3 regions of the Rummeliibacillus sp. G93 genome follow, and region 1 is predicted to be linked to each of the others. Evidence: riboswitches for the same ligand, from Rfam matches in the RefSeq annotation. Region 1 holds a riboswitch; each other region holds the start of a gene.
What was found. A riboswitch is a leader RNA that binds a small molecule or an ion and turns the genes downstream of it on or off. The one in region 1 is predicted to bind S-adenosylmethionine.
Positions count from the first base shown of each region.

Region 1 (7,274 bases):
CACCAGATTTAACTACGCGACCTTGCATCATTACGTGTACATGATCAGGTGTGATGTAGTTTAATAGGCGTTGATAGTGGGTAATCATTAAGCAACCGAAACCTTCGCCGCGCATTGCATTGATTCCTTTAGATACAACTTTTAATGCATCGATATCTAAACCAGAGTCGATTTCATCTAAGATACCGAATTTAGGTTTTAACATCATTAATTGAAGAATTTCATTACGTTTTTTCTCACCGCCAGAGAATCCTTCATTTAAGTAACGTTGGCCCATTTCTTCAGGCATTTCTAGGTAGTCCATTTTTTCATCTAATTCGCGGATGAATTTCATAAGTGAAATTTCGTTGCCTTCGCCGCGTTTTGCGTTGATTGCAGAACGCATAAAGTCTGCGTTAGTAACACCGCTGATTTCTGAAGGATATTGCATTGCTAGGAATAGACCTGCTTTTGCGCGTTCGTCTACTTCCATAGCTAGTACATCTTCGCCATCTAAAGTAATAGAACCAGATGTTACTTCATATTTTGGATGGCCCATAATAGCAGAAGCTAATGTAGATTTACCTGTACCGTTTGGACCCATGATTGCATGTACTTCGTTTGTATTGAGTGATAAATTAACACCCTTTAAAATCTCTTTGCCTTCAATTTCGACGTGAAGATCTTTAATGACTAAAGTTGACATTGTATTACCCCCATTTATTTTCAATGAAATGTTTGCTGTCATTTCTAATTTAATATCATTCTAATTTTATCTCAAAAAAAAGCCCTTTGCAAATCATTTGAAAATGTTTCTCATCCTAATCAAAGATAGTTGGTATACATTATTTCAAAACATTTTGGGCTCACTATCTATCAGCTTAAATGAAAATCAAATGATTTTCAATAGAAGGATTCTAATTGAGAATTGATTTCACTATGAAAACTGTGTTAACCCCTTTACTATTCTAGTTTCATCCACATATCCTCTCCCATTCTGACACGCATTTCTTTTAAAACAATCAAAATAAGATCTTTCGCTTTCATAGAATCACCTCGCCCTATTCTACCCAGATTCATGATTCACTATTAAGGCAATGTGTTCTTTTTTTATGGGAAACTGGCTTTCCATTTTAAAAAACATCCAAAACATATATAATTCAATTAGAATTAATCGAAAAATTAGATAGAAAGGAGTGAGTGTCGGTTTGGAATTACGCCAATTACGATATTTTGTCGCTGTAGCAGAAAGAGAGCATATTTCGATTGCTGCTGAAAGACTGCAAGTGGCACAATCAGCAGTCAGCAGGCAAATCGCCAATTTAGAGGATGAACTAGGTGTTAAACTATTTGAACGCATTGGTCGAAATGTGAAGCTTACGCCTATAGGCAAAGTATTTTATGAACACACACTGGAATCATTGAAAGCCATCGACTTTGCACAAAAACAGATTGAAGAATACTTGAACCCTGAAGAAGGAACGATTAAAATCGGCTTCCCTACAAGCCTGGCTAGTTTTTTGCTGCCCACCATCATATCAGCCTTCAAGAAAGAACATCCGACGGTTTCCTTTCAATTACGCCAAGGGTCTTATCGCTATCTGATCCAGGCTGTAAAGGATCGCGAATTAAACTTAGCTTTCTTAGGGCCTGTTCCAGCAAACGAAGAATTGATTGATACAAAAATACTTTTTACTGAAAACATCGCCGCTTTGGTCCCTGAAAACCATCGCCTGGCAAATAAAAAGGAAATCCAATTGGCCGACCTTCATAAAGATCCTTTTGTTGTGTTTCCGAGAGATTACATACTACATCAGGTTGCTGTAGAAGCTTGCAAATCCGTCGGTTTTACACCACATATCACAACGATGGGTGAAGATTTAGATGCTTTAAAGGGCTTGGTTGCCGCAGGAATCGGCGTAAGCCTACTACCGGAAAGTGCATTTTACGATGCTACACCTCGTCGTACAGCTAAGTTGACGCTCACCAATCCGCCATTCACACGAAATGTTGGGGTTATCTATCCACGCAATCGTGACCTGGCCCCTTCTGAAAAAATCTTTTTAGACTTTGTATGCCAACTATTCTCACGGCTGTCGCAATTTAAATTATAAAAAAGGTGTAAGCATTAAATGCTTACACCTTTTTGTTTTATTTAGAAACCGGTACAACTGACCCTTTCCATTCTTTCGTAATGAAGTCTTGGATTTCTTTTGAATGCAGGGCATCTACTAGTTTTTTCACTGCTTTGTTGTCTTTATTTTTCTTCTTCACTGCTACTACGTTTACATATGGTGAATCAGAGCTTTCAATAGCAATAGCGTCTTTTGTTGGGACTAAACCAGCATCAATAGCGAAATTAGAGTTGATGACAACTGCATCGCCTTCTCCGTTTTTGTACATTTGCACTAGCATTTCAGGTGCAGTGCCGCCATCGATTTTTAAGTGTTTCGGATTTTCATCAATATCTTTAATGACTGCTTTAGTAGGATCTACACCTTTTTTAAGCGTAATCAACTTGTTTGCTTGAAGCAATTGAAGTGTACGACCTTGGTCAGTCACAGAGTTGGAAATTAGAATAGTCGCTCCATCTGGCAACTTATCAAGTGATTTATATTTTTGTGAATAGACGCCGATTGGTTCGATGTGAATCTTGCCGGCAATCGCAAAATCATAGTTATTATCTTTCATTTGCTCTTCAAGATACGGAATGTGTTGGAAGTAGTTAGCATCAAGATCACCATTATCTAAATCTTTGTTTGGCAACACATAATCTTGATATTTTTCAATCTTCAAATCAATGCCTTCTTTTTTAAGAATTGGCTTCGCTTTTTCCAAAATGATGGCATGAGGCGTATTAGATGCACCCACTACCAATTCTTTGTCTGATCCTGCTTTGTCTTTGTTTCCGCATGCTGCTAGGCTAAGTGCCAATGATGCGGTAAGAATTCCTGCTACAAGTTTCTTCATTTTTCATAACTCCCTTTCGTTTTATGTGAACGTCTGAACGGTTCAACCAAATTATCGTTTATCAAGTCTTGCTGTAATAAAGTCACCCACTATTTGGATAACAAACACGATGATTAATATAAACACCGTGGCAACGAATACGACGTCTGTACGGCTACGTTGGAAGCCATCTAAAAAGGCTAAGTCGCCAAGGCCACCTGCTCCAATGATGCCCGCCATTGCTGTATAACCGACTAATGCTACAGCTGTCACTGTAATACCAGATATCAAAGCTGGCCATGATTCTGGGATTAAGACCTTCCAGATTAATGTACTTGTTTTAGCGCCCATAGATCGGACTGCCTCAATGACCCCTTTATCAATCTCCCGGAAAGAAATCAATACCAGTCTTGCATAGAATGGAGCAGCGCCGATAATTAATGCCGGCAATGCTGCATTCGCTCCCCGAAGCGTTCCCAATAGCATTTTAGTAAACGGGATAAGGAGGATCACCAGAATAATAAATGGAATAGAGCGGAAAATATTCACGACTGATCCTGTCAGCCAATTGACTAGCTTATTTGCCCATAATTGATTCGGACTGCTCAAAAATAGGATAATCCCTAATAGAAGCCCTATGACAAAGGTGAACACAGTTGAGACTACTGTCATATAAATAGTTTCCTGTGTTGCTTCCCACATTGCTAGCCAATCCACATTTGGAAATAACTTAGTTAGCATGTTGGATCACCTCCGATTTAACGTCTTCCCCATCTAAGTATTGAATGGCTTTATTTATATTTTCTTCATTGCCTGCAATGCGAACGATCAGTGTGCCGTATGGACCGCTTTTGGTAGCGGAAATATTTCCGTGCACAATATTTACATCCACATCGAATGTGCGAATCAAATGCGAAATCACTGGCTGCTCAGCTTTCTTGCCGACAAATGTCAGCTGAATTAATTGGCTGTTTGGATCATCCAACATTTGCGAAATCGATTCTTTATGTTCTGCTGATTCTGTTACCTGAGAAACGAATTTTTTTGTAATTTCTGCTTTTGGCGATTGGAACACCTCTAGAACATTGCCTTGCTCAACGATTTGCCCAGCCTCCATCACGGCCACTCGATGACAGATTTTGCGTATAACATGCATTTCGTGTGTGATAAGCACAACTGTAATGCCCAGCTTTTCATTAATGTCTAAAAGCAAATCTAGGATAGCATCTGTTGTTTCCGGATCGAGCGCTGAGGTTGCTTCGTCACAAAGCAACACTTCTGGATTATTGGCTAATGCCCTTGCAATTCCTACGCGCTGTTTTTGCCCACCTGACAATTGGGCTGGATAGGCTTTCTCTCTTCCCTTTAAGCCAACCATTTCAACTAATTCGCTTACTCGCTTTTGGCGTGCCTCTTTTCCAACGCCCGCTATTTCAAGAGGGAAGGCGATATTTTCTTCCACAGTCCGCGACCATAGCAGGTTGAAATGCTGGAATATCATGCTGATCTTCTGTCTTGCCTGTCTCAGTTCTTTTCCCTTAATGGTGGATATATCGTACCCGCTCACTTGTACGGTGCCTGAAGTCGGTTTTTCCAACCCGTTTAATAAACGAATCATTGTACTCTTACCAGCACCGCTGTAACCGATAATTCCAAATATTTCACCTTTTCTGATCGTCAAATTGGCATCTTGGACAGCTGTAAGGGATCCACTTGCTGTTTTATATTTTTTTAGTACATTCTTTAAGAGAATCATAGCCAAACCCCTTTCATCAAAAAAAATAAGGCCTTTCTGTTAAAGATAAACAGAAAGGCCTTACGTATTGTATTTATACGAAAACCGTTCTCTCATCTTCCAAAGTTTACACTTTGTGTGAATTGGCACCATATCACAAACTGTGACGGTTGCCGGGCTTCATAGGGCACTTCCCTCCACCTCTCTTAATAAGAGCAACGCAATATTTAATTAGGTTATGCTAGTTACTTTACCATGCTGAATTTTGTTCGTCAATCCTTTTTTTGAAACTTTTCAAACAAATATGACACAGACTGAAAAGCGTATATTTTGTCATGCACTTCGCCATCTTCAGCGATTAACAGGCAAGGAACACTTTCCACCTGATATTCATATGCCAGTTCTTCAGCATAATTCAAATTGATTTTACCCATTGGGATTTGTGGGAATGTTTGTTGGATGACCTCCATCATTTTAGAGGCAACCATGCATGTACCACACATGGGCGTATAGAGATAAAAAGCGCACAATTGGCCGCTTTTTTTCGTGTTTTCCCATTCTTCAATTGACCATTCTTGCATCGATTGGATCATCCCTATTCTATAAAATAAGCAGGGTCAATTTCGAAATCTGCTGCTAATAAGACCCTTGCCAAATATTTTCTTGGAGTCGTTTCTACCTGTCTATATAAGGAGAGTGTACGCAAATGATATGCCTCTGGATACTCTTTTTTCATCAGTGCCCGCAAGCGGTCGCCTGAGTAATCTTCATCGAATAATGTGTATAAATCATATTGTTCGTAAGGGGTTAGCAACTCTTCTAGCTTGCTTGCGCTAATCGTTCCATTGGTGCATATAATTGGAATGCTTTCTGTCAATAGAGGTGCTATTTGAAGCTTATCCTGCCTTCCCTCTACTATAAGCACTTTATCAGGCAATGCCCGCACCTCCTCATTGGATAGTCAGACGATACTCTCAGTTGATATAAAAAGCGCCAACACAGAATAGTGAGGCGCTTGAATAAGATTATTCTTCGATTAATTCGCCGTATTGTTCAGCAGATAATAGCGCATCGATTTGAGATGAATCTGAAGGTTCTACAACAACCATCCATGCTTTTTCATATGGTGATTCGTTAACGAATTCAGGGCTGTCTTCTAACTCTCCATTGATTTCAACTACTTTACCTGAGATTGGCGCGTATAATTCTGAAACTGTTTTAACAGATTCAACACTACCAAATGGTTCGTCTGCTACGATTTCGTCGCCTACTTCTGGAAGTTCTACGAATACGATATCGCCAAGTTCAGATTGTGCGAACTCTGTAATGCCGATGCGTACTTTACCGTCTTCTGTTTTCACCCATTCATGCTCTTCTGAATAACGCAAACTTGCTGGAATATTACTCATTTCTACCCCTCCAAATATGTATTTATATTCATATTAATTTTGACATAATCCTTATCTAAAAACAAGCAATTCTATAAGCTACTTCCATGTATTTTCAAAATCTTCTTCTTTAAAACCTAAGGTGATTTTTTGACCATCTGTAACGATAGGTCTCTTTAGAAGCATACCGTCTGACGCAAGCAATGCAAGCTGGTCTTCCTCGCTCATATCCTTTAGTCGATCTTTCAGCTCAAGTTCACGATATTTCTTCCCAGAGGTGTTAAAGAACTTTTTCAGCGGCAAGCCACTAAGCTTCCAAAACGATTTAATTTCTTCCGCAGAAGGCGTACTTTCAACAATGTGACGCTCCGTAAATGGAATATTGTGATTCAGCAGCCAAGCTTTCGCTTTTTTGCAGGTTGTACAATTAGGATATTGTATTAAATTGATTGGCATAAACATTCCTTCTTTCCTCTACAAATACTCCTACTATTGTAGAGCGACACTTATTTATACGCAAGGAATCCGGCCACATGATTAGTATGACCGGATTCCAAAGGTTTATTTACTTATGATTAGACTGTATATTTTTCAGCTGAGATTAATTTAACAGATGCATGGCGTTTTTTAGAAATCAGGTTGTAAGGTGTATAGCGAGTTAATTTGCGCAATGCAGATAATAGCATGCGTGATTCATCACCTTCGACTGATGCCAAAATAGTTTCTTTTGCTTCTTTTTCAATTTCAGCAAATGCTTCTTGGCAGAAGATTTCTGTATACAAAACTTTTTGTGCCGCTTTATCAAATCCATCACGGCTAAGCGCTTTTTCAGAACGTAATACAACAGATTCCATTGCAAATAGCTGGTTCGCGATATTGGCAATATTCACAAGTACTTCTTGTTCTTGCTCTAATTTTGCACCAAAGCGTTGTACTGCTGTACCTGCAGCCAATAGGGCAATTTTCTTCGCCATTTTTACAAGGTGTTTTTCTTGTGCTAATGGCTCATCACCGATTTCTTCTGGCATCATTGACAATAATTCAGCTTGCAGGCTTTGTGCTTGTTGCAATAAAGGTAGTTCGCCTTTCATCGCTTTTTTCACAAATGTGCCTGGTACAATCAATCTGTTAATCTCATTCGTACCTTCAAAGATACGGTTGATACGTGAGTCACGGTAGATGCGTTCTACTTCGTATTCTTGCATATAACCATAACCACCATG
Region 1 covers NZ_CP097314.1:2,333,127-2,340,400, forward strand. The annotation lists gene sufC (Fe-S cluster assembly ATPase SufC) at 1-685, opposite strand, end outside; gene M2M59_RS11730 (glutamate biosynthesis transcriptional regulator GltC) at 1,188-2,093, shown strand; gene M2M59_RS11735 (MetQ/NlpA family ABC transporter substrate-binding protein) at 2,131-2,949, opposite strand; gene M2M59_RS11740 (methionine ABC transporter permease) at 3,001-3,669, opposite strand; gene M2M59_RS11745 (methionine ABC transporter ATP-binding protein) at 3,659-4,684, opposite strand; SAM riboswitch class I at 4,774-4,879, opposite strand; gene M2M59_RS11750 (thioredoxin family protein) at 4,936-5,244, opposite strand; gene M2M59_RS11755 (toprim domain-containing protein) at 5,259-5,600, opposite strand; gene gcvH (glycine cleavage system protein GcvH) at 5,689-6,072, opposite strand; gene M2M59_RS11765 (arsenate reductase family protein) at 6,151-6,507, opposite strand; gene M2M59_RS11770 (acyl-CoA dehydrogenase FadE) at 6,627-7,274, opposite strand, start outside.

Region 2 (7,274 bases), 630 kb from region 1:
GAATCAGATTTAGCTGCTTGTTTTGATAGCTCTTGGCGAATTCTTTCGTCAGGTGGCAGGTCAGGACTGCCGATGCTTAAATCGATTAAAGACGTTCCCATCGCTGCCTTTTTATTTGCGGCAGCTTTTAAATCTCCGAATATGGCTCTTTTAAACATAGCCATTTTTGATGAACGTTCGATTTTCATTGAATTCACTCCTAATCTTATTAACACTCTATGAGCTTACTATATTTACACTCATAAAGAGTATAGAACGAAGCTAAACTAGAGAGAAAAAATAGAACTCTCATTAGTTAAACTCCGTTTAATTTTTATATAATTTTATCACGATAAGCTGCTATAATACAGATGAAATTAGTATGATACAGATGAATGAAGTTTTATTATTTTTAGTAAATTTAATTTATTCGAAAAGTTTTAACAAATAACGAGATATATTTGCATAATTTTTGATATACTAATGGGGAAGTTAGTCTATGTGTCTAAATAACTATCATTTAGTTTTGTTAGTGAAGTTAAGGGTGTTTTTGATAGTGCAGCTTTTGTTTATTCGGCCCTATAAAAACTATATACTCTTAACGCATAGAGGTTAATTTCAAGCTTTATAAAAAGAAGCCTTTGCTCTAATTAATAAGTATGAAAGGAGTTAGTGTGATGGGAAAGACGATAAAGTGGAAAATTATTAGTGCAGTTATGGTATTGGTACTAATTAGTCTAGTGGTTTTAAATCTATTTAGTACATATATTGTTAATGAGAAAACTAACAACAATCTTATTTCACAAAGCAAAGCAATAGTAACAGAGATGTCGGCATCTATTGATTACTTTTTACAAGGATATGAAAAAGGTGTTGTTCAATTTTCAGCAAATCAAGAGCTTGAGGGAACTGCGAAACAAATCAACCTAAAACTTTCAGAATTTTTAGATAATTATGACGGAGCTACCTCTGTTTATTTCGCAAAACCTGATAAGCAACTTGAAATCCAGCCTTCTGTAGAATTAGGAGATGATTTTGATCCTACAACTAGAGAATGGTATACAAATGCTGTGAATGACCCCAAAAATGTTTTTTGGACAAAGCCTTATTTAGATGAAGCCACCAAAACATATACCATTACTGCAGCTAAAGCAATAGAGAAGAACGGTAAGTTAATTGGTGTTGTAGGTGCAGATATCCTACTCTCAGATTTATCGAAAGAATTGTCAAAAAGAAAACTTGGTTTTGACGGTTATCCAGTATTAATTGCAGAGGATGGGACAGCTATTGTTCACCCTTCAAAAGAAGGCAAAAGCTTAAGCCGATACAGCTATGTGAAAAAAATGATGGTAAACAAAGAAAAGGTTGGTGTGGTGGAAGCATCAAATCAAGGCAAAAAAATGATTACGGTGTATAACACATTACCTAACTTGAATTGGAAGGTAGCTGCTGTTTATGAAAAGAAAAAAGTAGAACAGGCAGCACACGATATAAGAAACTTCTTTCTTATTTTTTCTATTATATTATTAGCCCTTTTATTTATTGTCTTAATTCTTATTATTTCTTCTATTACTAGACCTATTGCTGTTTTAAGAAAGTTAATGGACAAGGCATCTGGCGGAGATTTAAATGTTGCCGCAACCTATAATGGTTCTAATGAAGTAGGACAGCTATCGAATGATTTTAACTCCATGATAAACAGCATGAAATCCATTGTTCAAGTGGTAAATGGAACATCGCAAGAAGTAGGCCACCACTCTCAGCAACTTAACAAGCTTGTCGAAGAAACAACAGCTTCGAGCGAAGAAGTGACGGCTGCAATCGGAGAGATTGCTAAAGGAGTGAGTAACTCAGCTGAAAAGTCAGATCTTGCGTTTGAACATGCTAATGCTTTAAGTAATCAAATTAACCAAATAAAGAATAAGACAATATCAATGCAAGACATTGCTGAACAAGCACAAGGAGTTAACAAAGAAGGTCAATCTCAAATGGAACAATTTCAGGCTGCCTTTTCTAGCTGGGAAAGTAATCTAATTAGTATGGCGGAAAAAATTGCATCTTTGGAAAAACAAATACTCTCTATTGATACAGTAATGGAAACCATACGAAATATTTCTAATCAAACGAATTTGTTGGCTTTAAATGCAAGCATCGAAGCAGCTCGAGCTGGTGATCAAGGGAAAGGGTTTGCAGTTGTAGCAGAAGAAGTAAGAAAATTAGCTGAGCAAACAGCTAAAGCCACAGAAGAAGTAAGAGAAACAGTACAGGCTCTGCAAAGAGAATCCAAAATAGTCACTGAACAAATGCATTCTACGAAAGACAAATTTCAAGATCAGTTGGTTGTGGTAGATTCTACTAGTGAATTGTTTAACAATATCTCTTCTTTAGTTTTACAGTTAGAAGAGGCCATTGATAATATTTCAAATGACACATTTAAGATCACAAGCTATAAAGATGAAGTAATAGACATGATTCAAGAGATGACAGCCACTTCTGAAGAATCAGCTGCAGCTTGTGAGGAAGTAAGTGCCTCTTCTTCCGAACAATTGGCAGCAATTGAAGCAGTTTTAAATTCGGCAGAGAAGCTTTCACACTTGAATAACAAACTTTCTGAATCAATCCAAAAGTTTAATTTATAGTTTTTAATTATTTGAATTTTTATAATAATCATGTTACGATCAATATAATTTTATATTTCTTATCAAGAGAAGCTGAGGGGAAGGCCCTATGACGCTTCAGCAACCTCTGTGTATGCAGAAAGGTGCTACATCCTGCAAGATTAAATCTTGGAAGATAAGAGTGCACGCATATCAATGCCCCTTTTCTTCTTGTAAGGAAAAGGGGTTTTTGTTTTATAAAGAAAAGGGGGTTATTTGATGCCAATTAATATTCCGAAAGATTTGCCGGCAACGGAATTATTAAAAAAAGAAAAGATTTTTGTCATGGATGAAAGTAGATCAAATCAACAGGATATCCGACCACTTAACATTGCTATTTTAAACCTAATGCCCGAGAAAGAAAAAACCGAACTGCAGCTTCTTCGACTTTTAGGCAATACACCATTACAGGTTACTGTTACATTTTTACATACCGCTACGCATATCTCTAAAAATGTTAGCAAATCTCATTTAGATACATTCTATAAAACATTTAATGAAGTAAAAGAGTTTCGTTTTGACGGATTAATTATTACAGGTGCTCCAGTTGAGACGTTGGCCTTTGAAGAGGTGGATTACTGGGAAGAGATGAAAGAAATTCTTGAGTGGTCCAAAACTAATGTCACGACAACACTTCATATATGCTGGGGAGCGCAAGCAGCGCTTTATTATCATTATGGAATTGATAAATACTCATTAGATCAAAAATGTTTTGGTGTTTTTCAGCATACTGTTCAGGAGTCAACAGCAAAACTAATACGAGGGTTTAATGATGTGTTTGTAGCACCACATTCACGCCATACTTCTGTTTCGGTACACGCAGTGGAGGAACATCCTAATTTATCTGTACTCTCTAAATCAGAAAAAGCAGGTTTGTTTATTGCTATATCAAACGACGAAAAAATGATTATGGTAACAGGTCATTTAGAATATGATGCTGAAACTTTAAGTGAAGAATTCAAACGCGATTTGGCTAGGGGTAATGACATAGCTATACCGAGTAATTACTATCCAGACGATAACCCTAATAATCAGCCGTTAAATACCTGGCGTTCGCATACACATCTTTTGTTCTCAAACTGGCTTAACTACTATGTTTATCAAGAAACACCTTATGAATGGGCATAGGTTAACTCTCATTCTCTATTGCTTATCTTTCTATTTGTTATAATAGACGAAAGAAGATACAAGAAAAGAGGATTATATGTGTTTGTGACTATTGGTATTTTAGCGCATGTGGATGCTGGAAAAACCACCTTATCCGAAAATTTATTATATCAATTTAATAGCATAAAAGAACGAGGTCGGGTGGACCACCAAAATGCTTTTCTAGACCATCATGCCATTGAAAGAGAACGGGGCATTACGATTTTTGCAGAACAAGGAAGGCTTGAAATGGGAGAAGATACATATACCATTATCGATACGCCAGGGCACGTCGATTTTTCTCCAGAAATGGAGAGAGCAATCGCTGTAATGGATTATGCCATACTTGTTGTTAGCGCTTTAGATGGTGTACAGGGACATACAGAAACAGTTTGGTCTTTACTTAGAAAACATGAAGTCCCCACCTTTATTTTTATTAATAAAATGGATGCAGATACAGCAAATGGTGAGGCAGTTTTACATGAGTTGCGGCAAAACTTGTCAAAGAACTTTGTTCCAATAACAAACGAATTTACAAATGGTAGAGTATCAGATCAACTGATTGAATGGGTAGCAGAGAGAGATGAAGAAATACTTGAAAAATATTTCAACCAATCTCTGCTTGAAGGGGATGTAAAGAAAGCTTTTCAAAAGATGATGATAGAAGGAAAGGCTTTTCCCTGTGCTTTTGGCTCTGCCTTAAAAGATGAAGGAATTACCGAATTCTTTGAGCAAATTATGCTTTTAGCGAGAACCAGCTATGATGAGGCACTGCCATTTTCAGCGAATGTGTTTAAAATCCGCCATGATGATAAAAAGCAAAGAATTACATTTATGAAAGCACAAGCAGGAAAGTTATCGGTTCGAGATGTACTTGAACTAGGTGGAACCCCTGAAAAAGTAACCGAAATTAGGCTTTACAATGGGAATGATTATAAGGTAGTTAAAGAAGTGCAAGCAGGAGAAATATTTGCAGTGACTGGCATTTCAAATGCAAATATTGGAGATGTCGTTGGAACAAAGAGCATTGCGCAAATGCCTTTTGAACTCATACCAACATTGCAATCTACTGTTGTGAATGATGGGACTGATCATATTAAGGACGTATTAGCATGCTTTAGATTATTAGAAGCAGAAGATCCTTCTTTAGAAGTCAGATGGATAGAGAGATTTCAAGAAATCCGTGTTCATGTCATGGGAGCTATTCAACTTGAAGTACTGAAAGAAGTAGCAAAACAGCGTTTTTCTCTCGATATCCATTTTGAAAGCCCCCAAGTTTTATACATGGAAACAATCAGTAATACTGTAACTGGGTACGGTCATTTTGAGCCGTTAAAACATTATGCAGAAGTACATCTTCTGATGGAGGCAGCCGAGAGAGGTGCAGGCATATTATTTGAAAATAGATGCCATGATGATGATTTATCTACCGGGCATCAGCGTTTAATCGAACACCATATTTTTGAGAGGCCGCATAATGGACTTTTAACAGGCTTCCCTCTAACAGATGTCAAATTTACATTACTGACGGGGCGTGCACATGAAAAACATACAGAGGGTGGGGATTTTCGTGAGGCCACTTTTCGTGCAATACGGCAAGGACTCGAAAAAGCGAGTATTCAATTATTAGAACCATACTATTTCTTTAAAATGAAGACAGACCAAGTTCATATCGGACGAATGATGACAGATGTTCAGCAGGCAAGCGGTACTTTTGAAGCGCCGATTATGAATGGTAATCAAGCTATTTTGGAAGGAAGGGTACCTGTCTCTACGTTTATGGATTATAGTACTGTATTTGCTGCATATACAAATGGCAAAGGTGCAATAACATTGAATTTTTACGGGTTTGATCAATGTCATAATCCTGAAGACACCATTGAAAGAATTAATTATCGAAAAGACGCTGATCCGGAATATTCATCATACAGCATATTTTGCGCGAGAGGCAAGGGGTATGCTGTTCCTTGGGAAGAAGCAGAGCAAAACATGCATTGCTTGAAAAAATGATCGATGAAATCGTCAAGCGTAGATTAAAGTAAAACACAAAGTTATAATTGAAAAGGAAACCTTAGCTAAGGTTTCCTTGTTTTTTCTCAAAATAGAAATACATAATACTTTTTATAATAGTATATGATAATATACAAATTATAATATTCAGTATATTTTAAAAACGTTTGTTGGAATTGTTTTTTGGAGGTGAAATATGACAACTACCTATGCAGAGTGGGGAGAAGCTAGAGTTAAATTAACTTGGAAAAAAAGACTGCTTACTTCCCTTAATTAATGAAATTACAAGTGTACATGGTTTTTGCTTTTACGATGATAATTTTTTGTTGGTTGATTTAAAACATAGAGGATGGGATATTCCTGGTGGACATATTGAAGCTGGTGAAACACCAGAGGAATGCTTTAAGCGGGAGGCGAGGGAAGAAGCTTATATTGATGGGGAGTGTACTTTGTTAGGATACATTATTGTTGACCATAGTGAAAATCCTGCATGGACAGATGACAGCCCATATCCCCAAATAGGATTTCAGGTATTTTACAAAATGGAAATAACAAGTCTACTTCCGTTTGAAGGAAAGTATGAATCTACACAACGAATATTTATAAATCCTGAGGAGGTTTCAGCGTATCATAGCGAATGGAATATTCTTTTTCAAGAAATATTAGATTATGCAACATCTATACAATAGAAGAATTTCTATAGGAAGCTAATAAGTAATAATTCATTCATAAAAAAGACTGCAGACAAACACAAACTAGTGTCTATCTACAGTTTAGATATCATGAAAATTTGTATGGGCGTAGTGGGAGTCGAACCCACAACCCCCTGATTAAGAGTCAGGTGCGCTGCCAATTGCGCCATACGCCCGTTTGCCTTAATGACATATATAGTGTAACGCCGAATCCCTATAAAGTCAAGAGGCAAACTTGGTTATATTGATACTGTACTAGTGATGCTCAATCTTATCTTTTTTAAATACCTCAACATCTACAAGGCGGGCACCAGCTTTATGCAATATCCCCTCAATTTCCTTGACTGTTTGATCTGTTGCTCCTTTGGCTAGTGTCACGATAACTCTCCTTAAGTACCAATCATCATCATCAATAGAGAACACGCAATGGACAGGCCATTTTTTGCGGATCACTGATAAGGTTTTTGCAAGGATACCTTCTTGATCTGGCAAAGCGATCGTTAACGCACAGCTTCCTGTCTTATACCCCCATGCTTCTTCTAATAGTTCAAAGACACGAGAATGTGTAAGAATACCAGCAAAATTATCGTTTTCATCTAGTACCGTTAAATATGGCAATCGCTTGATTGTAAAAAACACTTCATAAAATGAGCTTTCCATTCCGATAGTACCATCAGGATCTGCCGCTAAATCCCCGATAGGAATATCTTCATCATTACCATGTTCTAACTTATACTCTAAAATTGCGACCTTAAAGGCATTCCCAACAAACTTTTCTTCTTTATCATCT
Region 2 covers NZ_CP097314.1:1,706,142-1,713,415, reverse strand. The annotation lists gene M2M59_RS08490 (aminotransferase class I/II-fold pyridoxal phosphate-dependent enzyme) at 1-188, opposite strand, end outside; gene M2M59_RS08485 (methyl-accepting chemotaxis protein) at 657-2,618, shown strand; SAM riboswitch class I at 2,675-2,779, shown strand; gene metA (homoserine O-acetyltransferase MetA) at 2,856-3,764, shown strand; gene M2M59_RS08475 (GTP-binding protein) at 3,843-5,792, shown strand; partial or broken gene M2M59_RS08470 (NUDIX hydrolase) at 5,989-6,481, shown strand; tRNA gene M2M59_RS08465 (tRNA-Lys) at 6,588-6,660, opposite strand; gene cbpA (cyclic di-AMP binding protein CbpA) at 6,740-7,274, opposite strand, start outside.
Region 2: linked by a shared signal. The riboswitch ahead of metA (homoserine O-acetyltransferase MetA) and the one ahead of M2M59_RS11745 (methionine ABC transporter ATP-binding protein) in region 1 are both predicted to bind S-adenosylmethionine.

Region 3 (7,274 bases), 590 kb from region 1:
CTGACGGAACAGCCATCATTTTAGCAGGAGCTATTCCTACCGCATTTATGGCAATAATAGTTGATGTTTTGCTAAGTGTTGTGGAAAGGCGAATGGATCCAATGAGAAGACGTAAGGGAGATCAACTTAAGTTACAGTCTTTACAAGAATAAAAACTTCGGCTTTAAAAGAGGGATTGGCTTATGCCAATCCCTCTTTATTAATGTGCGTTTGATTTTGATTCCAATTTTAGCTTTTCGTTTAACAACAAAGCTTCAGCAACTGCTTGTTCGTCTTTCACAACGTCACCTGGTCTTCTGCCTTGACCGATAATGTAAGTAGAAAAGTTAATGGAGAGAAAATCAAATGTGTATTTAAATTGTTGGATAAGCGGCAATGCTTTAATGCGTGGAATGTCGCCACCCACTGTTACTACAATTGCGTTAACAGTCTTTAAGTGTTCCTTCAATTCTGGATAACGCTCGTCACGGATGGCTTGGCTGAGGCGGTCAATCATGTTTTTCATTAATCCAGTCATGCTATACCAATAAACAGGTGTAGAGAAAATCAATACATCACTTTCTAGGATGGCTTCAATGATTTGATCATAATCGTCAGCAACTGGTCTAAAACCTTTCATATCATGTCTCAAATCATGGATAGGTTCAATCATAATATCTTTTAAGTAGATGCGTCTGTGAGTTACATTTTTTGTTACGATATCAGTGAGAATTTCTGTATTACCATTAGCGCGAGAACTTCCTATAAAGGTAGTAATTTTCATGCAATTTCTCCTTTCTATCGTTCTTATTCTCTATTATAACTTAATAAAGTGTTCAATTGTTAGAAATTTCAAAAAGTAAACAAAAAGAAAGAATCACAAACATATCGAATAAAAATAGGCTTAGCTGGCCACTCTGAGAGAAAGGAGTGTTTTAAATGAAATTATTAAAAAATACTTGGCCTATGTTAGTCGCTCTTCTCATTCTAACCGGGTGTTCGACAAACAAACAAAAAGTAGACAACTTAAAACCAGTAAGTGGAGAAAAAAATACAACCATTCACGCAACGGCTAAGTTTCTTAATACAGAGGGTAAAGAGTTAGGGAAAGCAAATTTGACAGAAAATGAAAAGGGCGTACAAATCGATTTGAAGTTACAGGGTTTACCACCAGGAGACCATGGGATCCATATTCATGAAAAAGGGATATGTGAGAAACCAACATTCGAATCTGCAGGAAGTCATTTTAATCCAACTCACAAAGTTCACGGATACTACAACGCAAAAGGTTATCATTTAGGCGATCTTCCAAATATACAAGTGGAAGAGGATGGAACAGTAGATGTAGGTTTTGCGACAAAGGCCTTCACTTTAAAAGAAGGAGCACATAATACATTGTTTGATAAGGATGGAAGTGCATTTGTTATTCACGAAAAAGCAGATGACTATAAAACTGATCCAAGCGGTAATTCAGGCGCACGAATTGCGTGCGGAGTAATTGAAAAAAATAATTAACATCTTAAAAAAGCTAACGCCATATCATATTGACTACCAGACGAGAGAGCGACAAAGCCACCTCCAAGCTGTCGCTCATTATTCTCAATAAGTAAGAGACGATTAAGTATGTTGCTTCAGCAATGGAGACCATGATAAGCTGTCAATTGGTTGCGTCTTGATGTTGAAGAAATTGTGTAGTTACTTATATCTAGTGTTATCTGTTAAGGATTAGAACTTTTTCTAGGAAATATGGGTAATAACATTATAAAAAATCAGTAATGGCTTCTGCGTACAGAAGAATATTTATTTAACCAAAGTAAAACCGCTTGAATCTTATCATTCAAGCGGTTCTTTTATTTAATAAGTCTGTAATACGAATGCTTTAAGCAAATCATCGTATTCGCTATTCATATCTTGGTCTGTCTTTTGAATTGTCCATTTACCATCTGTTTCTTTTAAAATAAGTGCATATTCACGACTATCTTCTTTCAAACTCGTATTGTTCATAATTTGATCAATACGGCTAAATGTGTAATTTAAAGCATCTTCTTGTGCTTTTTTATATTCTTTATAGCTATATTTATTTTGGTTTTTCTTAGCAAATTGTTCGCTTACTTTTCGAGATTGTTTATAAAGATCTGATGTGTCGAAATTTTTAAAGCTAACATTTACTTTAGCCTGTTTTGAATCACCATAAGCAATTTTATAAGTAGGCTCAATTTTTTTATTTAAAGCGTTTCGGTATTTTTCAATAAACATTTTTTCTAAACGCATGGATGGTGTAAACTCACCAAAGCCTTCCTTCAATTGATTGGCAAGTTCTTCATCAAACTTTTGGCTGTCTGCTAAGACATCATTTGTGAGTAAGGATTTAAAATCTGGATTGTCATTGCTTAAGAAAACTTGATCAACATAAGCTGCTACAGCTTTCTTGGCATTCTCTGAATCATTTTTATACTTCGACGGATCCACTGATACTACTAACTCTTTATGTTTCTCACCTTTGTCATCATAAATGCGCGGTTGATAATGAAGCTCATACTTTTCTTCTTTATTGACAGGGTAAAAGAGGTCACCACTCGCTTTTTTCTCAGGAGAGATACTTCCTGATAGTTCTTTAAAAGATTCTTCATCCGGTGGATTTACATAGACAGAGTCAATTTTTTCATCATCTTTGCTACCATATAAACTAAAGTTTGAAGAATTTACTGGGATTTCATTTTTAGATTTATTTTGGACTGTCACATTTAATTTGAGATATGTTTTTTCATCGGTTTCATCATACTTGGTAATTGTTACATATTCTCCAGAATTAACTTTAAACGCAATATCACTCGCTTCGCTTCCAGATTTGTTTGTTTTTTTGCTGCTTCCACATGCCGCTAAGGCAAAGGTAAGAATAGCCAATAGGCTTAGCAGCCACAAATTCTTTCTGTTAATAGGAAACCCCTCCGTTTTCTTTTTAATTTGCTGAACCAAATGGTAACCAATCTTTCACAATAGAATCATCATTCTAAGGTATTCAACTGCAAAATTTTTGTGAAATGCTTATAAATAAGCAGTGAAAGGGTATGGATTCTTCTAGTTGCCGTATGTATTTGTTCGTATTCCGCCCCTTGAGAAAAGAGACTTTCACTCTCATGAAAGTCTCTTATACATGTCTTGCACGGATGTATGTGAGTAATAGAGAAGCACTAGCCTAGCCAGGATAGCGCTCTTCACTTGAAGAGGTATCCTTTGTATGATGGTTGTGTTTTTCATCTTCAACTTGTTGATTTAACTCCTCCATTGGGATGGGATCAACCGTTTGCATTTCAGGGTCTTTGTCGTAGATACTTTCTTTATCAGACTTTACTTCATCTGGTGTATCCAATGGTCCTTCTTTTAAATTTTCGGCTTTGTCATTTTCTTTCATTTTCATCATCCTTTCTTACTTTACATATAGCCTCAATTCAAAAAGTTAAACCATTTTTTAAACAGAATTCGGCAATTTTTGTGTGTAATCGGTAATAGTGGTGATCAGCTGATGGTTTCCTATAAAGGATAAAATGTATTACTTCTAAATTCTAGTTTTTCTTATAAAATAGTGTAAAATAGAGAAAAAAGAAACAGTACTAAAAACTCTATTTATACTAAAATACTCAGAGGTAGGTGAGTACAAATTGCCAATTTACAATAAATTAGTCCGAGATTTTATCCCGCAAATCATCGAAGGAAAAGGGAAAAAATGTATAGTTGAACAATTGAGTGAACAAGAGTTACTACAGAAAATGAAGCAAAAATTCATAGAGGAAGCCTATGAAGTACAAGAAGCAAAAAATAAGGAAGAGATGAAGGAAGAATTGGCAGACCTTTTGGAACTTATACATACAGCATTAGAAGTTTATAATATTTCATTGAAAGAATTGGAAGAATCACGTTTAGCTAAAGCTGAAAAAAGTGGACGTTTTTCAAAAGGTATTTATTTGGTTGAGGTGCAAGATGAGGAGAATATATAGTTGATTTAAAATCAAATTTAAAAATTTTTAAAAAACATTGACAATTCTATTTATTGCGTTATTATATATTTATACAAACTTAATATGTTGATTTTCTTATCTAGAGAGGTGGAGGGACTGGCCCTTTGAAGCCTCGGCAGCGGACTATTAAAGTACTGTGCCAATTCCAGTAGCGTAAAGCTAGCAGATAAGAGGAGCGTTTTTTTCGTATGGTATTCCAACCCTCTTCTTATTCATTGAGAAGAGGGTTTTTTCTATTTAGAGGATAGAAGAGTTGGAGTCAATTAGTCAATTAACTAAATGAAACTAAGGGAGAGATTTTGATGACAAAGACGTTAGTAAAAGCACCATTTAGAGCTGATCATGTAGGTAGTTTATTAAGACCAGAAAGCATTCACCAAGCACGTAAGGACTATCAAGAAGGTAACATATCCGCAGAACAATTACATCAGATTGAGACGGAAGAGATCAAAAAAGCGGTGGATAAACAGATTGATGTTGGTTTACAAGCAGTAACTGATGGTGAGTTTCGACGTAGATTTTGGCATACAGATTTTCTTGAACATTTAAACGGTGTTGAAGGATATATCCCAGAACACGGCTTCAAATTTAAAGGAGAAGAAACAGAAAAATATGATGTTCGTAATAACGGAAAGATTTCTTTCAACTCAAATCATCCGCATATTCAAGATTTTCTAGAGTTCAAAGAAATTGTAGGAGATCGGGCAATTCCAAAACAAACGATACCTAGCCCAAACCAATTATTCAATGCTGGCATAAGAAACCTTGACATCTATCCAGATATCGAGGAATATGCGAGTGATATTATCCAAACTTACCGGGATGCAATCCAGGCCTTCTATGAAGCAGGTTGTCGTTATTTGCAGTTGGATGATGTCTATATTGCGGGACTGAATGCTGAGAATATCCCATTTAACGACAGTGGATATTCACGTGAAGAATTGATTAACCTTGCGCTTCGGGTAGCAAATGGAGTGTTAGAAGGCAAACCGGAAGATTTAATAGTAACTACCCATTTATGCCGGGGGAATTATCGTTCAAAATGGGCGTTTGAAGGAAGTTATGCTAAAATTGCTCCAACTTTGTTCGTAAATGAAAAAGTGGACGGATTTTTCTTAGAATATGATGACAATCGGTCTGGCGACTTCACACCACTATCCTATATTCCAAAGGGCGGGCCGCAGGTAGTTCTGGGAGTATTTACTTCAAAATTCGGCGAGTTGGAAGACAAGGAAAACATCAAAGCTCGTGTAGAAGAGGCAACACAATTTGTACCACTCGAGCAGCTATGTATCAGCCCACAGTGTGGATTCGCTTCAACCCATCATGGTAATATTCTAACGGAAGAAGAACAATGGGCAAAATTAAAGTTTATTGTTGATATATCAAAAGAGATTTGGGGATAAGAGAGTGGGAACAGCTAGTAAAGCTGTTCCTTATTTTGATTCATAGAGGATTTACTGATTTAGCTTGGAGTCTAATTCAATTTTAGGGTTAATACTTTTTAAAGTAGCTAAAAATTGCAGCTGCTCCTTTGGAGATACAAGTGCCATTTTATTGTTTGCGTCATAAATGATCTCCAATCGATCTATTGAAAGGGCAGGGGCAGCAAGCAAATTTTTGGTTTTAGCAATTGTTTTAATCTCTTTGATAGGAACGTTCTTTTTGAAGGGGCCATTTCGAATAATCAGGTAGCTTTGATTAACTTTATATCCTGTACAAAACCAACCCCATATGAGCAAAATTGCTAACGGAACAGTAAAAACAAGGACTACATAATCTCTTCCTGCAACAAGAGGTGCGAAACAAGCAATGATTGTACCCCAATATAAAGGGTATTGCCATAAATCTTTTTTAGATGGGTAATACATCTTGTTAAATCCTTTCGCTAATTTATTTTTAAAACATTCATATATGGAAATTAATTCTTTATATTACTTTATCAAATGCAGACCCGCATTTCATTCTATTTTAGTTCCAATAATATGAAAATTCTTTGCATTCCCTTATACTAATAGAAAGAAAGGTATATACAATACATGGGGGTGTCCAAATTGAAAACACGTGTTACAGAGATTCTTGGAATTAAGTATCCCATTGTCCAAGGTGGTCTTGCTTATTTGGCTTACGCCGATTTATGCGCTGCGGTTTCAAATGCTGGCGGGCTAGGACAGATTACAGCCGCTACTTTGGGATCTAAGGAAAAGCTTCGAGATGAAATCCGAAAAGTGCGCACATTAACAGATCGTCCTTTTGGCGTCAACTTCGCTATTTCAAAACATCAAAATGCATATGAAGAGCTTTTAGAAACCGCAATTGAAGAGAAAGTACCTGCTATTTCTATTACAGGTGGTAATCCAGCACCAGTGTTAAAACGCGTTAAAAATGAAGATATTCGCACTCTAGTCTTGGTTTCAGGAGTAAGGCAAGCTCAGAAAGCGGAAGAACTAGGAGCAGATATATTGATGGCAGTTGGTCAAGAAGGTGGCGGCCATTTAGGACGCGAAGATATTGGCACAATAGTTCTTGTACCGCGCGTTGTTGAATCCGTATCTATTCCTGTTCTTGCTAGTGGCGGTATTGGCGATGGTAGAGGATTGCTTGCAGGCCTCTCGCTTGGTGCTGAAGGTATTGAAATGGGTACACGTTTTATCGCCACTAAAGAATGCGTCCATGCAAGTGAAGTGTATAAGCAAGCGATTATTCACGGAAAAGAAACAGATACTGTCGTAATCAAGCGGTCACTTGGTGCTCCTGCCCGCACCATTAAATCTCCTTTCACAGAAAAAATACTTCAAAAAGAAGAAAGCGGAGCAACTTATGAAGATTTGAAAGATATGATTAGTGGTGAAGCGAATTGCAAATATATTTATGATGGCGAGCAAGAAAGTGGTTTTGGTTGGGCTGGCCAAGTAATTGGTTTGATTGATCATGTGCCGTCTGTCGCTCAACTATTTGACGAGGTGATAGAAACAGCAGTAAACGGGCAAAATCGATTAGCTCAAATTTTAGGCGAGTAGCCTATTGTAGCCTCTTTATTAGAGGCTTTTTGTGTTAGGTGAGCTACTATATCATAATTAATCTGTATATTGGTGACAATAAGCTAAAAAGATAAAATGACGGAGGTTTCAATGAAAATTACAATCGAATGGACTTACAAAATTCCACGTGGTGGTATGGAGACAGTCTTTCGCTCTGATCAAATGGAAGCTGGAAAAGCACTTAAAATGGCGGAAGATATTGAGAAAACAGGACGTATTAAAAATTTACTGTTGATAG
Region 3 covers NZ_CP097314.1:1,747,887-1,755,160, reverse strand. The annotation lists gene M2M59_RS08720 (ABC transporter permease) at 1-152, shown strand, start outside; gene M2M59_RS08715 (flavodoxin family protein) at 200-763, opposite strand; gene M2M59_RS08710 (superoxide dismutase family protein) at 919-1,494, shown strand; gene M2M59_RS08705 (DUF5105 domain-containing protein) at 1,834-2,883, opposite strand; gene M2M59_RS08700 (hypothetical protein) at 3,176-3,391, opposite strand; gene M2M59_RS08695 (nucleoside triphosphate pyrophosphohydrolase) at 3,639-3,974, shown strand; SAM riboswitch class I at 4,068-4,168, shown strand; gene M2M59_RS08690 (5-methyltetrahydropteroyltriglutamate--homocysteine S-methyltransferase) at 4,298-5,401, shown strand; gene M2M59_RS08685 (PH domain-containing protein) at 5,453-5,866, opposite strand; gene M2M59_RS08680 (NAD(P)H-dependent flavin oxidoreductase) at 6,050-7,015, shown strand; gene M2M59_RS08675 (reverse transcriptase-like protein) at 7,127-7,274, shown strand, end outside.
Region 3: linked by a shared signal. The riboswitch ahead of M2M59_RS08690 (5-methyltetrahydropteroyltriglutamate--homocysteine S-methyltransferase) and the one ahead of M2M59_RS11745 (methionine ABC transporter ATP-binding protein) in region 1 are both predicted to bind S-adenosylmethionine.